DNA from 2 places in the Streptomyces sp. NPDC002092 genome. Region 1 is predicted to be linked to the other one. Evidence: riboswitches for the same ligand, from Rfam matches in the RefSeq annotation. Region 1 holds a riboswitch; the other holds the start of a gene.

Region 1 (7,671 bases):
TTCGCCGTCTCCTTGAGGATGTACGGCTTCGGGATGGTGAAGGTCTCGCCGAAGCGGCCGTTGAAGCGCGTGGCGAGGTCGCGGGTGAGCTCGACGTGCTGGCGCTGGTCCTCGCCGACCGGGACCTCGTTGGCCTGGTAGAGCAGGATGTCGGCGACCTGGAGGATCGGGTACGTGAACAGGCCGACGGAGGCGCGGTCGGCGCCCTGCCTGGCGGACTTGTCCTTGAACTGCGTCATGCGGGAGGCCTCGCCGAAGCCGGTGAAGCAGTTCATGACCCAGGCCAGTTGTGCGTGCTCGGGCACATGGCTCTGGACGAAGAGCGTGCAGCGCTCGGGGTCGAGACCGGCCGCGAGCAGCTGGGCGGCGGCGAGCCGGGTGTTGGCGCGCAGCTCCGCCGGGTCCTGCGGAACCGTGATCGCGTGCAGGTCGACGACCATGTAGAACGCGTCGTGGGACTCCTGCAGGGCCACCCACTGGCGGACGGCGCCGAGGTAGTTGCCGAGGTGGAACGAGCCTGCGGTGGGCTGGATTCCAGAAAGCACACGGGGTCGGTCAGAGGCCATGTTCACCATTCTCTCAGGTCTGTCGAGCCGATCCGGAACTGGTCGGAAACAGGTGGGAACCGATCCGTCCGCTGCGGTGTAACAAGGGTGTGAGGACGCGGGAGGGGGGCCGCATCGTCGATGAGGCCGCGGTGATCGCACGCGTACGCGCCGGGGAGCCGGAGGCGTATGCGCACCTGGTGCGGGCCCATACGGGTATCGCGCTCAGGGCGGCCGCGGCGCTCGGGGCGGGTGCGGACGCGGAGGACGTGGTGCAGCAGGCCTTCGTCAAGGCGTACTGCGCGCTGGGCAGGTTCCGGGACGGCGCCGCCTTCAAGCCGTGGCTGCTGTCGATCGTCGCCAATGAGACGAGGAACACAGTGCGCACGGCGGCGCGGCAGCGCACGCTCGCCGGCCGGGAGGCGGCCTTCGTGGAGGCGGAGCCGCTGATACCGGAATCGGCGGACCCGGCGGTGGCGACCCTGGAGGCGGAGCGCCGTGAGGCGCTGCTGTCCGCGCTGGAGAAGCTGAGCGAGGAGCACCGGCTGGTCGTCACCTACCGCTATCTCCTGGAGATGGACGAGTCCGAGACGGCCCAGGCGCTGGGCTGGCCTCGCGGGACGGTCAAGTCCCGGCTGAACCGCGCTCTGCGCAAGCTGGGCCGACTGCTGCCGGATTTCAGGCCTCGGGAAGGGGGTGATGAGCGTGAGTGAAGGACGGGGTGCGTACGACGGTGAGGGCGGCCGTGGTCCGAGTCCGGGGCCGGGCGGGCGGGACCGTGGGAGGGCGCGCGAGGACGGCCCTTCCCGGCTGCCGGAGGAGCTGCGGGCGCTCGGCCGGTCGCTGGACGCGCCGGGGAGCGACGGCGCCGCCGGTTCGCCGGGCGCCGAGACGATGGTCGAGCGGGTGCTGGGGCAGATACTGGCCGAGCATGTGCCGGTCCCGGTGGCCGAGCCCCGGGGCGCCCGTGAGCGGCTGGGCGCGGTCCGGCACTGGACCCGGCAGCGGTGGCGCTCGCTGACCACGGTCCTGTGCTCTCTGCTGACGGTTCTCGTGCTCACGCCGCCGGTGCGGGCCGCGGTCCTCGACTGGTTCGACTTCGGCGGGGTGCAGGTGCGGTACGACCCGTCGGCGTCGCCCTCGCCAGGTGCTTCGGTGCCCGGCTGCGGCACCTCGGTGTCGCTCGGACAGGCCGGGAACCGGGCCGGTTTCGAGCCGCTGGTGCCGGACGCGCTCGGCGCGCCGGACACCGTGGCGGTGACGAGTGAGCCGCACGGACGGTTCCTGGTGAGCCTGTGCCGGCGGGAGGGTGGGCGCACGGTTCGACTGGACGAGTTCCCGGAGCGGCTGGACGTCGGCTTCACCAAGGTGCTGCGCGAGGGACCGGAGTGGATCGGGCTGGGCAAAGAGCCCTCGGCGGACGGTGTGCAGAACTACGCACTGTGGTTCCCACGCCCCCATCTGCTGAGTTTCTGGCTGGTCGATCCCGACGGGAACCGCTTCACGCGAAGGGAGCGGGCCACCGGGCCGACGCTGCTGTGGACCCACCGGACGGGTGCAGGTGCCGTGACACTCCGGTTGGAGGGCGTGGCGTCCGAGCGCCGGGCCGTGGAGATCGCGAAGTCGCTGGAGGAAGCCTCGAAATAGGACAGCCGGGGTGGGAACCCCGACGGGTCGGGCGGTGTACCAGAAGTGACAGGCGGTTGGGGGACGGGCCGTACGACACCGACGGGTTGGGGGACTGGATGCGTGCGTGGAAGAGCAGTCGACCGAGGGTGCGGGTCGCCGCTCTCTTCGCGGCGGTGGTGGCTGTGGTCCTGTGCGGAATGCCGGTGGCCGCGGCGTCCGACGGGACTGACGAGGCGGCGCAGGGGCAGGTCCGGGACGTCCCCGACCTGGCCATGATCATCGCGGGCGGCACCGGGCAGACGACGGTGCTGCGGTCCGGTGAGCCGGCCTTCACCCGCCTGCGACAGCTGCTGCGGCCGACCTACGAGGGGACGGAGCGGGTGCCGGACGACTGGGCCGAGGGGCGCCGTCCGCCGGTGGCCTTCACCGTGGTCTGGGGGCTGACGGGGGTGGGAGGCTGGCCGCAGACGATGCGTCCGCCGGGCGGTGACATCGCCGTCGAGCGCCAGGACCAGCTGTTCGTGGCGGCGGACGGCACGCCCTGGATACGCAGCGATCCCGCGCCGGCCGTCCAGGACGACGACATCCGCTGGCATCGGGCACCGCGCTCGGTGTTTGTGCAGTTGGAGCAGGCGAAAGTGCTGGGCGACGGTCCGGCCGCGGCCGGGCGCGGCGAGAGCGGGATGGCCTGGCAGCAGGCCACCGGGCAGGGGGCCGGCCGGAGCAGTGTCTGGTGGGCGGTTCCGGGGTTCGCAGCCGGGGCCGGTGGGGCACTGCTGATACGGCGCGCGGCGGCCCGGCAGGGTGCCGGACCGCCGCGGGAGGAACCACGACAGGAGCTCATCGAGCTCTGAGCGTCACCGGTCTTTGAGTATCACCGGTCTCCGAACGCCATCGATCTTTGACAACTCAAGAGCGGGCGCTGGTCAGCCCAGGTCGATCTCCGGGTACAGCGGGAAGCCTGCCACGAGGTCGGTGGCGCGGTGGGAGATCTCGTCCGCGATCTTCGGGTCGAGGACGTGCTGCGCCTTGGACGGGGCGCCCGACTTGGTGGTGCCCGGCTCGGCGGTGGTGAGGACGCGGTCGATCAGGCCCGCGACCTCGTCCATCTCGGCGGTGCCCAGGCCGCGCGTGGTCAGGGCGGGGGTGCCGATGCGGATGCCGGAGGTGTACCAGGCGCCGTTGGGGTCGGCGGGGATGGCGTTGCGGTTGGTGACGATGCCCGAGTCGAGCAGGGCCGCCTCGGCCTGGCGACCGGTGAGGCCGTAGGAGGTGGCCACGTCGATGAGGTTGAGGTGGTTGTCGGTGCCGCCGGTGACGAGGGTGGCGCCGCGGCGCATCAGGCCCTCCGCCAGGGCGCGGGAGTTGTCGACGATGCGCTGGGCGTAGTCCCGGAAGGAGGGCTGACGCGCCTCGGCGAAGGCGACGGCCTTGGCGGCCATGACATGCGGAAGCGGGCCGCCGAGGACCATCGGGCAGCCGCGGTCGACCTGGTCCTTGAGGGAGTCGTCGCACAGGACCATGCCGCCGCGGGGGCCGCGCAGCGACTTGTGGGTGGTGGTGGTGACGATCTGGGCGTGCGGGACCGGGTCGAAGTCGCCGGTCAGCACCTTGCCCGCGACCAGCCCGGCGAAGTGCGCCATGTCCACCATCAGGGTCGCGCCGACCTCGTCGGCGATCTCCCGCATGATGCGGAAGTTCACCAGACGCGGATAGGCGGAGTAGCCGGCGACGATGATCAGCGGCTTGAACTCGCGGGCGGAGACGCGCAGGGCCTCGTAGTCGATGAGGCCGCTCGCCGGGTCGGTGCCGTAGGAGCGCTGGTCGAACATCTTGCCGGAGATGTTCGGGCGGAAGCCGTGGGTGAGGTGGCCCCCGGCGTCCAGGGACATGCCGAGCATGCGCTGGTTGCCGAAGGCCTGGCGGAGCTCGGCCCAGTCGGCCTCGGTGAGGTCGTTGACCTGGCGGGCGCCGGTCTTCTCCAGGAAGGGGGCCTCGACCCGGTCGGCGAGGACCGACCAGAAGGCGACGAGGTTGGCGTCGATGCCGGAGTGCGGCTGGACGTAGGCGTGGCGGGCGCCGAAGAGCTCCTTGGCGTGTTCGGCGGCGAGCGACTCGACGGTGTCGACGTTGCGGCAGCCTGCGTAGAAACGGCGGCCGATGGTGCCCTCGGCGTACTTGTCGCTGAACCAGTTGCCCATCGCGAGGAGGGTGGCCGGGGAGGCGTAGTTCTCGGAGGCGATCAGCTTGAGCATCTCGCGCTGATCGTGGACCTCCTGCCCGATGGCGTCCGCGACGCGCGGCTCGACGGCGCGGATCACATCGAGGGCGGCGCGGAAGGCGGTGGACTCGGTGGAGAGGGGCTGCTGCTCTGACATGTCGTCGGCCTCCGGGCGTGGCGTGCAAGCGGTCACGGTTCTCGGTCTGGCCCAGGCGCACGGCACTCGGTCACACACGGGTCGCTCCCCGATGGTCCGTCCCATCCTTGCGCGCCAGTCACGACCCGTCGATCAGCCTACCGGCCACGCCGGAGAGCGCAGGTCCCGCGTCCACCATGCGAGCGACGATAGGAAGAGGGGGCCGCTGCACGGCTGCCACACCCCCGGGAGGTCCCGTGAACACGACGGACGCGCTCATCGCCGCCGCCGACGCGCACAGTGCGCACAACTACCACCCGCTGCCCGTGGTCGTCGCCTCCGCGGACGGGGCGTGGATGACGGATGTGGAGGGGAGGCGGTATCTGGACCTGCTGGCCGGTTACTCGGCGCTCAACTTCGGGCATCGCAACCGGCGGCTGGTGGAGGCGGCGAAGGCGCAGCTGGAGCGGGTGACGCTGACGTCGAGGGCGTTTCATCACGACCGGTTCGCGGCCTTCTGCTCCGAGCTCGCCGAGCTGTGCGGGATGGAGCTGGTGCTACCGATGAACACCGGCGCGGAAGCGGTGGAGACGGCCGTGAAGACGGCCCGGAAGTGGGGCTACCGGGTCAAGGGCGTGCCCGCGGAGATGGCGAAGATCGTGGTGGCGGGCAACAACTTCCACGGCCGTACGACGACCCTCGTCAGCTTCTCCACCGACCCGGAGGCGCGGGCGGACTTCGGTCCGTACACGCCGGGCTTCGAGATCGTGCCGTACGGGGATCTGACGGCGATGCGGTCGGCGGTCACGGAGAACACGGTGGCGGTGCTGCTGGAGCCGATCCAGGGCGAGGCGGGGGTGCTGGTGCCGCCGGCCGGTTATCTGCCGGCGGTGCGGGAGCTGACGCGCGAGCGGAACGTGCTGTTCGTGGCGGACGAGATCCAGTCGGGTCTCGGCCGGACCGGAAAGACCTTCGCGTGCGAGCACGAGGGCGTGGTCCCGGATGTGTATGTGCTCGGCAAGGCGCTGGGCGGCGGGATCGTGCCGGTGTCGGCGGTGGTCTCGTCGGCCGATGTGCTCGGGGTGTTCCGGCCCGGTGAGCACGGTTCGACGTTCGGCGGGAATCCGCTGGCGTGTGCGGTGGCGCTGGAGGTGATCGCGATGCTGCGGACGGGCGAGTTCCAGGCGCGGTCCGCGGAGCTGGGCGGTCATCTGCACCGGGAACTGGGGGCGTTGACCGGCACGGGCCGGGTGCGGGCGGTGCGCGGACGGGGGCTGTGGGCGGGCATCGACATCGCGCCGCAGTACGGCACCGGGCGGGAGGTGTCCGAGAAGCTGATGGAGCGGGGGGTGCTGGTGAAGGACACCCATGGGCCGACGGTGCGGATCGCGCCGCCGTTGGTGATCGCGAAGGAGGACCTGGACTGGGGGCTCGCGCAGCTGCGGGCAGTGCTGGGGATCTGAGCCTCCCGTCCCGGTGAGCCGGCCGGGCGGCAGCAGAGACGGGGCACCCGGGGGAACGCCACATATGCACCCCCACATATGCACCTTCCTTTAGGTATGTAAAGCCAACGATCGGTGAGAGCGGAAGCCGGGGGCATCGCCGCTTGCTGTACGTCTCCCCTACAGTCACTTCGTGATCTTTGGGATGGTGTGCGCGCTGGGCGCGGCGGTCTGCTTCGGTACCGCGACGGTTTTGCAGGCGGTTGCCGCGAGGACGGCCGGTACGGGTGGGGGCGGGGAGGCGGCGCTGCTGCTGCGGGCCCTGCGGCAGTGGCGGTATCTGGCCGGGCTGGCGCTGGACGGGCTGGGGTTCCTGTTCCAGATCGTCGCCCTGCGCTCGATCCCGATCTACGCGGTGGCCGCGGCGCTCGCGTCCAGCCTGGCGGTGACCGGGGTGGTCGCGGCGCGACTGCTGCAGGTGCGGCTGAGCGGGACGGAGTGGGGTGCGGTGGGGGTGGTGTGCGCCGGTCTCGCCATGCTGGGGCTGGCGTCCGGGGCCGAGGGGAATCGCGAAGGGTCGACGGCGCTGAAGTACGCGATGCTCGCGATCGCCGTCGTGGTCCTGCTGCTGGGCCTGTTCGGGGGGCGGTGGTCCGGGCGGGGGCGGGCGCTGGTGCTCGGCCTGGGAGCCGGGTTCGGGTTCGGGGTGGTGGAGGTGTCGGTGCGGCTGATCGACTCGCTCGCACCGTCAGAACTGCTCACCAACCCGGCGACCTACGCCCTCCTCATCGGCGGGGGCGCGGCCTTCCTGCTGCTGACGTCGGCGTTGCAGCGCGGCTCGGTGACCACCGCCACCGCCGGGATGGTGATCGGTGAGACGATCGGGCCGGCGGCGGTGGGTGTGGTGTGGCTCGGGGACCGCACCAGGGACGGGCTGGCCTGGCTTGCGGTGCTGGGGTTCCTGGTCGCGGTCGTGGGGGCGCTGGCGCTGGCGCGGTTCGGGGAGGCGCCGACGGCGGACGCCACGACCGCGGAAACGGCCTGAGCGAATGCCCCTGCGGCTGCATATCCGCTGGCAAATCGGGATGCACGGGCATTCTTTCCGCACCGAATGAAGGTGCCGGAAAGGCCGTCAAGGGGCCCGCTGCGGGGAGTTGAGGCCGGCTGCTACGGATTACGGCTCTGCCGATTCCGGCAGAGCCGCGCACAGCGCGTCCAGGGTGCCGGCCCATGCGCTGTCCGGTGGGGTCCCGTAGCCCACCACCAGCGCGTCGTGCGGCTCGACGGTCGCTTCGGGGTGGCGGTAGCGGTGCAGTCCGTGCACCGCGAGGCCCTGCCAGGCCGCCGCCCGCAGCGTCGCCTGCTCGGTGCCCGGCGGCAGCCGCAGCACCACGTGCAGGCCCGCCGCGATACCCGTGGCACTGACCTGCGGAGCACGTCGTGCGAGTTCCGCGACGAGCGCGTCACGGCGGCGGCGGTAGCGCAGCCGGGCGGCCCGCACATGGCGGTCGTAGGCGCCCGAGGTGAGGAACTCGGCGAGCGTCAGCTGGTCCAGGGCCCCGCAGGAGTCGATGTGCCCCTTGGCCTTCGCCGCCTCCCGGGCGAGGTCCGGCGGCAGGACCAGCCAGGCCAGTCTGAGGCCGGGGGCGAGGGACTTGCTGGCCGTGCCCGCGTAGACGACGTGGTCCGGGTCCAGGC
Region 2 (7,671 bases), on a different contig from region 1:
CTCATGGTGCGCGCGATGCTCGCGATCGGTCCGGGCTGGGGCGGGCTGGGTCTGCCGCCTGAGGTCGGGCAGGTGCTGGACACCGGTCCGTCCGCCGCCGTCGTGGGTCTCTTCACCTACGTCGCCGTCGTACAGCGTGCTCCCATCGTGTTCGCCCTCACGGGCGGGTCGATGGTGTGGGAGTCGATTGCCATACCCAATCTGGCCGGCCGCGAGCACCTGATAGCGGTCGGCACCGCTATCGTTCTGGCCCTGTTCCACGAACGCGGCCGCAAGCGGGCGTCCGCCCGGCCCCTCCTTCCGGTACGCCGGGAGGAGCGCCCGGGGACGGGAGGCGAGCGCCCGTGTCCGGACGATCACGTCGCGGTCGGGTGAGCCCGGTCGGCGCGGGTTCGACGCCGGTCAGGTCTGCTGGGTACCGCCCATCTCCGCCGTGAAGACCGTCGGGTCGCTGTCGAAACCGCGGACCATCGGGTGGAACTCCCAGGCGCCGGAGGCCTCCCGGGTGAACTCGGCGACCGTCGCCGCGGTGGCGTCGGCGACCTGCCCGAGGTCGTCCTTGAGCAGCTCCGTGTACCCGTCGACGACCAGCACGCCCGTGTTCGATATGTCGCCGAAGAACTTGGGGCCGCCGCTCTGATGGATCGCCACACCGACGACCACCCGCGCGAAGGAGGGTGCCAGGCGATCGAGCTCCAGGACCATCACCTCGACGAAGCCAAGGCCCAGGCCGGTCTCGCTGTGCCGGCTCATGTTGATGGTGCCGTCCGGCGAGCGGCTCTCGGTGTGCACGACGTAGACCGGCCGTCCGTGCGGGGCGTCCGCCGAGTAGGTCGTCGCCATGATGTCCAGATGGTGGGGCGGCCGGTCCCAGGGGCTGGGATCCCATTTGAGCCGCACTTCGATCTTTCCCTGTATCTTGTCGCCGCCGCTCACCCGGACGCTGCCCCTCTCGAATCAGGCCACCGCGGGACGGTCCCCCCGCAAGGTCAAGTATGTTCCCGGTCCCGTTCATTCATCCGCCCGCGGCGGCGTGTGCGCACCGTGAGGGGGGTGATCCTGGCTTATCTTCGCCACGAATCCGACATCCGGAGTAAATATGAATAAAACGGATGAGCTGGTTGGTGTGGCGGAAGAAGTGGCGCTCGTCGCGCCGGCCGGCCATCAGGGGCGCCGCGTCACCGGACGACCCCTGCCCCTCGTCGTCCTCATCGCCGTCGCCTCGGTGGCGGTCCTCTCGCTCACCGGCGTCGGATGGCTGAACCGGCCCGCCGTCGCGGCCTGGCGCACGGTCTGTCTGGCCATCACCGTCCAGGCGCTGCCCTTCCTCCTGCTGGGCACGGTCCTGTCCGGGGCGATCAACGCGTTCGTACCGGCCGACCTGTTCACCCGGATCCTGCCCCGCAGGCCCGCACTCGCCGTCCCGGTCGCCGGCCTCGCGGGCGTCGTCCTGCCGGGCTGCGAGTGCGCCTCGGTGCCGGTCGCGAACAGCCTGATCCGCCGCGGTGTCACCCCGCCCGCGGCCTTCGCCTTCCTCCTCTCCGCGCCCGCGATCAACCCGATCGTGCTCACCGCCACGGCCGTCGCCTTCCCGGGAAACCCCGCCATGGTCGCCGCCCGGCTGCTGGCCTCCCTGGTGACCGCGGCCGCGATGGGCTGGCTGTGGCTCTGGCTGGGACGCGAGGAGTGGCTGCGGCCGACCGTCCGCCACACCGGCCACCGGTCAGGACACAGTCGCCTGCGGGAGTTCCGCCTCGGCTTCCAGCACGACTTCCTGCACGCCGGCGGCTTCCTGGTGCTCGGGGCCATGGCCGCGGCCACCTTCAACGTGGCCGTGCCGCGCTCGGTCCTCGACACCTTCTCCGGTTCGCCCTGGCTGTCGGTGCTCTTCCTGGCCGCGCTCGCCGTGCTGCTCGCCGTCTGCTCGGAGGCCGACGCGTTCGTCGCCGCCTCGCTCACCGGCTTCTCGCCCACCGCCCGGCTGGTGTTCATGGTGGTCGGCCCGATGGTCGACCTGAAACTGATCGCCCTTCAGGCGGGCACGTTCGGCCGGTCCTTCGCCCTGCGCTTCTCGACCGCGACCACGGTGGTGGCCGTGGCGGCCGGGGTCCTGATCGGAGGAGCACTGCTGTGAAGCGCCACGCCCAAATCCTCCTGCTGGTCCTGACCGGCCTGGGCCTGCTGCACGCCGCCCTGTTCAGCGACCTCTGTCTGCGCTACGTCAAGGAAGGCCTGCGCCCCCTGCTGATCGCTTCCGGGGTGCTGCTCCTGCTGCTGGGCCTGGCGGCAGCAGCGCTGGACCACGCGGCCCCCGAAGCCGACGCGCACGCACACGGCCACGACCACTCCACCGCACCCCGCATCGCCTGGCTGCTGTTCCTGCCCGCACTCAGCCTGCTCCTCTACGCCCCGCCCGCCCTCGGCGCGTACACCGCCTCGCACGCGAGCAACAAGGCCGTGCCGAAGGCGCAGCGGTTCGATCCACTGCCCGCGACCGTCCCGCTGCCGATGACCCTCACCGACTTCACCGCCCGGGTCCAGCAGGACCGGGAGCAGGCCGTCAGAGGCCGCAGCATCCGGATGACCGGATTCGTCACCCCGGCCGGGCAGGGCGGCGGCTGGTATCTCACCCGGATCATCTTCACCTGCTGCGCGGCGGACTCCCAGTCGGTCAAGGTCCGCATGTACGGGACCACCGCACTGCCGGCCAACACCTGGGTGGCCGTCACCGGAACCTGGCACCCCAAGGGCACGCTCGGCACGAAGTCCGCGACGGCGGCCCTCGACGTCCACCGCACCGAGCGCGTCTCCCCGCCCGTCAACGCCTACACGGACGACCTTCCGCTCACGCCTTCGTGAGGGCGGACCCCGGTCCCCGCACAGGGTCGACGACGGCGGCAGCGATCCTGAACCGTTCGTCGAGCGCCCACCAGATCTCGTCCAGCAACTCCGGCCCGCTCCCGGCGTCGACCGTGACCTCGGTGAAGGGAGCGGCGACCGAGACGTGTTCGCCGTCGGATTCATAGGTGGTCAGCAGGACCGCCTCGCCCGGTTGCAGGTCCTGTACGGCGAGGGTCATCACGTTGCTGGTCGGGCGTGCGGCGCGGCTGGGGCGGGCGGCCCCGAAGACGGTGGTGCGTCCGCCGTCGCGGCTGATCAGCGCGGTGAGGCGGGAGGTGCGGATCGGGGGGTCGGGTTCGTACTCGAAGCCGCTGAGCGCCTCGGTCGGCGGGGCTCCCGCCCTGAGTCGTTCCGCGGCCTGGGACACCTGCTCCCCGTTGCCCAGCACCAGCCAGTCGCTCGTGGTCGTGGCGGCGGCGTAGTGCCGCAGGGGATCGCGCTCCCGGGGCGAGAGCGGGCCCACCACGAGGTCGTCGTCGATCAGCCGGAGCGCGCGGTCGCGTGAGGCCGGGCTGCGGCCGGTGAGGAAGTAGCCGCCCAGCACGGCCCCGGAGTGGGTGCGGGCGCACAGGAGCCCGCGGCCGGGGTAGGGGTTGGCGGCCAACAGGTCATGAAGGGTGAGCATGCTGATGCGCTTTCTGGTCGGCGGGAGGGGCCTGGCGAGGCGTTGCTCAGTGGTGGAAGAGCCTGAGGCCGGTGCGGACCAGGGCGATCCCGTGCGCGCGGCAGGCGTCCTCGACCTCCGCGGAGCGGATCGATCCGCCCGGCTCGGCGATGTGGCCGACACCGTGCCGCTGCGCGTGGTCCACGTTGTCGCGGAACGGCAACGCCCCGTCGGAGACGAACGAGACCCCCTTGAGCCGGGCCGTCCACTCGGCGCGGCTGCCGGCCGAGAACTCCGGCACCGGCTGCGACAGGGCAGCAGACAGCCTGGCCCTCTCGTCCGCGGTGAGGTCACCTTCGATGAAGCGGATCTGCCAGTTGATCCGGTCCTGGCGCCGGACGCCCGGTCCGAAGGCGAGCGCGCGCACCACCGGATGGCGCCGCAGCCACCAGGTGTCGGCCTTCGCCCCGGCCAGCCGTGTGCAGTCCACTCGGGACTGCTGTCCGGCGCCGATACCCAGCGTCGCCCCGTCGCGCAGGAAGCACACCGAGTTCGACTGCGTGTGACGCAGCACCACCAGGCCCAGCAGAAGGTCTTCCGCAGCCCTCGTGGGAAGCGCGCCGCACACGACGTTCTCCAACAGCCTTTCCGTGCACGGCACTTCGTCCCGCTGCTGACTCAGACGCAGACCGAAGACCTCGCGCGTCTCCCGCTCCGGCGGTACAAAGGCCGGATCCGCCTCCAGGACGAGGAAGCGGCCGTTCTTCTTCCTGCGGAGTCTGCCGACGGTACCCGGTGCATAGCCGGGCGCGACGATGCCGTCGCACACGACGTGGGCCAGCAGTTCGGCGAGCTCCTCGTCGACCGGGTGCGAGACAGCGGCGAAGTCGCCGTAGGACGACTTCGGGTCGGCGTCCCGGGCGCGCAGATACGCACTGGTCAGGGCGCCGACCTCGGTCTGGTCGACACCGTGGAGCTGTGCCGTCACGTCGTCGACGGGCCCGGCCACGGCCGCACCGGCGGGTGAGACGTGCTTGAAGGAAGCGGCCGCAGGCCGGCCGAGGGAGCGGCTCGCCTCCCGCACCAGCTGCCAGCCGTTCAGGGCGTCCAGCATGTTGATGTACGACGGGCTTCCGTGCACCACCCGAACCGGCCACCGGCCGGGCCGCACCGGCGTGGCATCCGCCGCCTGCTGCGGGTTCGTTCCGTACCGCAGATCCACGTCATGGCCTCCTCAGCGGGAACATCACTGACGGAGGCGCCCAGGCGGTCGACGCTCACGCTGAACCACGGCCGCTCCCCGGTGGTCGTCCACCCTCGCCAGTCGCGGCCGGAGCTGACTCTACCGGCAACATCCGACCGGCAGGACCCGCACCGGGCAACCAAGCATCCGGCCCAGCTGAATCAGACCCCGGATCACCAGGTGTCGACGAACGGGCGGTGTCCTGCCTCCGGTACGGGGGACCGCTCAAGCGCCGCAAGGATCCAGGTCCGCGACCCGGCCGGGTCGATCACCGCGTCGATCTCCAGCGCGGCCGCCGCGTTGACCGCCTTCCCGCGTTCGTACAACTCGGCGACCCGTTCCTCGAAGACACGCGCACGCTCGGCCGGGTCCGTGATCGCCGCCAGCTCCCTGCGGTAGCCGAGCCGCACGGCACCCTCGAGCCCCATCCCGCCGAACTCGCCGCTCGGCCAGGCCGCTGTGGCCAGCGGCGCGCGCGTCGAGCCACCCATCATGGCCATCGCCCCGAGCCCGTACGCCTTGCGCAGCACCAGACTCACCAGCGGCACCCGCAGATTGGCGCCCGTCACGAACAGCCGGGCGAAGTGCCGCACGGTGGCGGTCCGTTCGGCGTCCGGGCCGACCATGAACCCCGGGGTGTCGCAGAGCGAGACCACCGGCAGCCCGAACGCGTCGCACAACTGCAGGAACCGCGCCGCCTTGTCGGCCGCGTCCCGGTCGATCGCCCCGCCCAGATGCGCCGGATTACTGGCCAGGAGACCCAGCGGCCGCCCCTCGATCCGTACGAGACAGGTCAGCACCCCCACGCCGAACTCCGGCCGCAGCTCCAGCACCGAGCCCGTGTCCGCGAGCCCGGTGACCGCCGCCCGCACGTCGTAGGCCCGCCGCCGGTTCTCCGGCACCACCTGCCGCAGCAGCCGCTGATCGGGCGTCTCCCAACTGCTCTGCTCTCCTTGGAAGTACGACAGATACCGCCGCGCGACCCGCACGGCCGCCGCCTCGTCGGCGACCGCGAGGTCCACCACCCCGTTCGGCACCTGCACCGACAGCGGACCCACCTCCTCCGGCCGGAACACCCCGAGTCCGCCGCCCTCGATCATCGCGGGCCCGCCCATCCCGATCGTCGCGTCGGGCGTGGCGATCACGACGTCGCAGCAGCCCAGCAGCGCCGCGTTGCCGGCGAAGCACCGCCCCGAGACGATGCCGACCAGCGGCACCAGCCCGCTGAGCCGCCCCATGCGCTGGAAGGTGGTCACGTCGAGGCCCGCCACGGCCGTGGTGTCGGTGTCCCCGGGCCGCCCGCCGCCGCCCTCCGCGAACAGCACCACAGGCAGCCGCCGCTCCTCGGCGAGCTCCAGCATCCGATCCGTCTTGCGGTGGTTCTGCAGTCCCTGGGTGCCGGCGAGAACCGTGTAGTCGTACGACATCGCCACGCACGGCCGGCCATGGATCCGCCCGGTGCCGGTGACCATGCCGTCGGCCGGCGTCGACCGGATCAGGTCGTCCAGCGAGCGGCGGCTGCGCTGGGCGGCGATCGCGAGGGCGCCGAACTCGGTGAAGGTGCCCGTGTCGCACAGGTCCTCGATGTTCTCGCGGGCGGTGCGCCTGCCCAGGGCGTGCCGCGCCGCGACCGCCTCGGGCCGGTTCTCGTCGAGACCGAAGGCATGCCGCCGTACGACCTCGGCGAGGTCCGCGCGCACGGCATCCGGATCAACCGGCTCCGCCTCGGGCCCGTCGCCCTGTGCGCCGGTGAGGTCGTCCAGATTGGCCAACGGGGAGCCGGCGCCGATCGTTTCGCCCAGGCGCGCGTGCACCAGCCGTACCACTCCAGCCCCGGGAGCCCGCACCACGTGCTCCATCTTCATCGCCTCCAGCACCAGCAACTGCTGCCCGGCCCGCACCGGTTCGCCGGGGGAGACGTCGACGGAGACGACGGTGCCGCTGAGCGGCGCGAGGACCGTGCCGTCGCCGGGCGCCTCGTCGGGAACGACGTGAGTCTGCGCAAGCTCCGCCACCACGCCCGTGTGCGCCCAGAAACGCGGCCGGGACAGCACCTCCCGCAGCAGCGGAATCCCCGTCCGCACCCCCTCCACGGCGAACTCGCCCAGCGCCCGCCGCGCCCGCGCGCAAGCCGCCTGCGCATCGCCCGCCGGGACGTGCGCGACCACCTTGGCGAGCAACGGGTCGTACCGGACACCGACTTCGGCCCCGGCACGGATCGCCGTGTCGACGCGTACACCGGGGCCCGACGGCAGGTCGAACCGCGTGATCCGCCCCGCCTCCTCGGCGGTGACCCGCGCCTGCACGGCGAACCCGCGCGGCGCAGCCGGTGGCCCCGGCAGCCCCAGCTCGTCCAGCGTGGCCCCGGCCGCCAGGCGCAGCTGCACGGCGACCAGGTCCACCCCTGTCACCTCCTCGGTGACCGTGTGCTCCACCTGAAGCCGCGGATTGGCCTCGATGAACCAGAACTCCTCGCCACGGAGCATGAATTCGAAGGTGACCAGGCTCGAACAGCGGGCGGCGCGGGCCATCCGCAGTGCGGCGCCGAGGATCCGCTCCCTGGTGTCCTCGGAGAGGTCGGGCGCGGGCGCGATCTCGATCACCTTCTGGTGGCGGCGCTGTGCGCTGCAGTCCCGGTCCCACAGATGTGTGACGGCGCCGGTCGTGTCCCCGACGACCTGGACCTCGATGTGCCGGGCGCCCTCCAGCAGCCGCTCCGCATACAACTCGCCCCGCCCGAAGCCCTGCTGGGCCTCCGATGCGCACCGCTCCCAAGCCTCGTCCAGCTCCTCGGCCCGCCGTACGACCCGCATGCCGCGTCCGCCGCCCCCGCCCACCGCCTTGATCATCACGGGCCCGGCGGCCAGCAGCTCCCGCGCCCCGTCCGGGCCGTCGGCCCCGGCGAGTACCGGAACCCCCGCCT

What was found. A riboswitch is a leader RNA that binds a small molecule or an ion and turns the genes downstream of it on or off. The one in region 1 is predicted to bind ZMP and ZTP.
Region 2: linked by a shared signal. The riboswitch ahead of ACWCRD_RS38015 (phosphoribosylaminoimidazolecarboxamide formyltransferase) and the one ahead of ACWCRD_RS11110 (glycine hydroxymethyltransferase) in region 1 are both predicted to bind ZMP and ZTP.

Annotation. Positions count from the first base shown of each region.
Region 1 covers NZ_JBSFDG010000004.1:227,802-235,472, reverse strand. Annotated here, with positions in the region: gene trpS (tryptophan--tRNA ligase) at 1-566, opposite strand, end outside; gene ACWCRD_RS11125 (RNA polymerase sigma factor) at 656-1,258, shown strand; gene ACWCRD_RS11120 (hypothetical protein) at 1,245-2,192, shown strand; gene ACWCRD_RS11115 (hypothetical protein) at 2,372-3,028, shown strand; gene ACWCRD_RS11110 (glycine hydroxymethyltransferase) at 3,101-4,552, opposite strand; ZMP/ZTP riboswitch at 4,595-4,684, opposite strand; gene rocD (ornithine--oxo-acid transaminase) at 4,789-5,994, shown strand; gene ACWCRD_RS11100 (hypothetical protein) at 6,179-7,018, shown strand; gene pdxR (MocR-like pyridoxine biosynthesis transcription factor PdxR) at 7,148-7,671, opposite strand, start outside.
Region 2 covers NZ_JBSFDG010000022.1:37,780-45,450, reverse strand. Annotated here, with positions in the region: gene ACWCRD_RS38040 (hypothetical protein) at 1-375, shown strand, start outside; gene ACWCRD_RS38035 (TerD family protein) at 403-936, opposite strand; gene ACWCRD_RS38030 (permease) at 1,100-2,134, shown strand; gene ACWCRD_RS38025 (TIGR03943 family putative permease subunit) at 2,131-2,859, shown strand; gene ACWCRD_RS38020 (IMP cyclohydrolase) at 2,846-3,526, opposite strand; gene ACWCRD_RS38015 (phosphoribosylaminoimidazolecarboxamide formyltransferase) at 3,573-4,727, opposite strand; ZMP/ZTP riboswitch at 4,759-4,843, opposite strand; gene ACWCRD_RS38010 (carboxyl transferase domain-containing protein) at 4,922-7,671, opposite strand, start outside.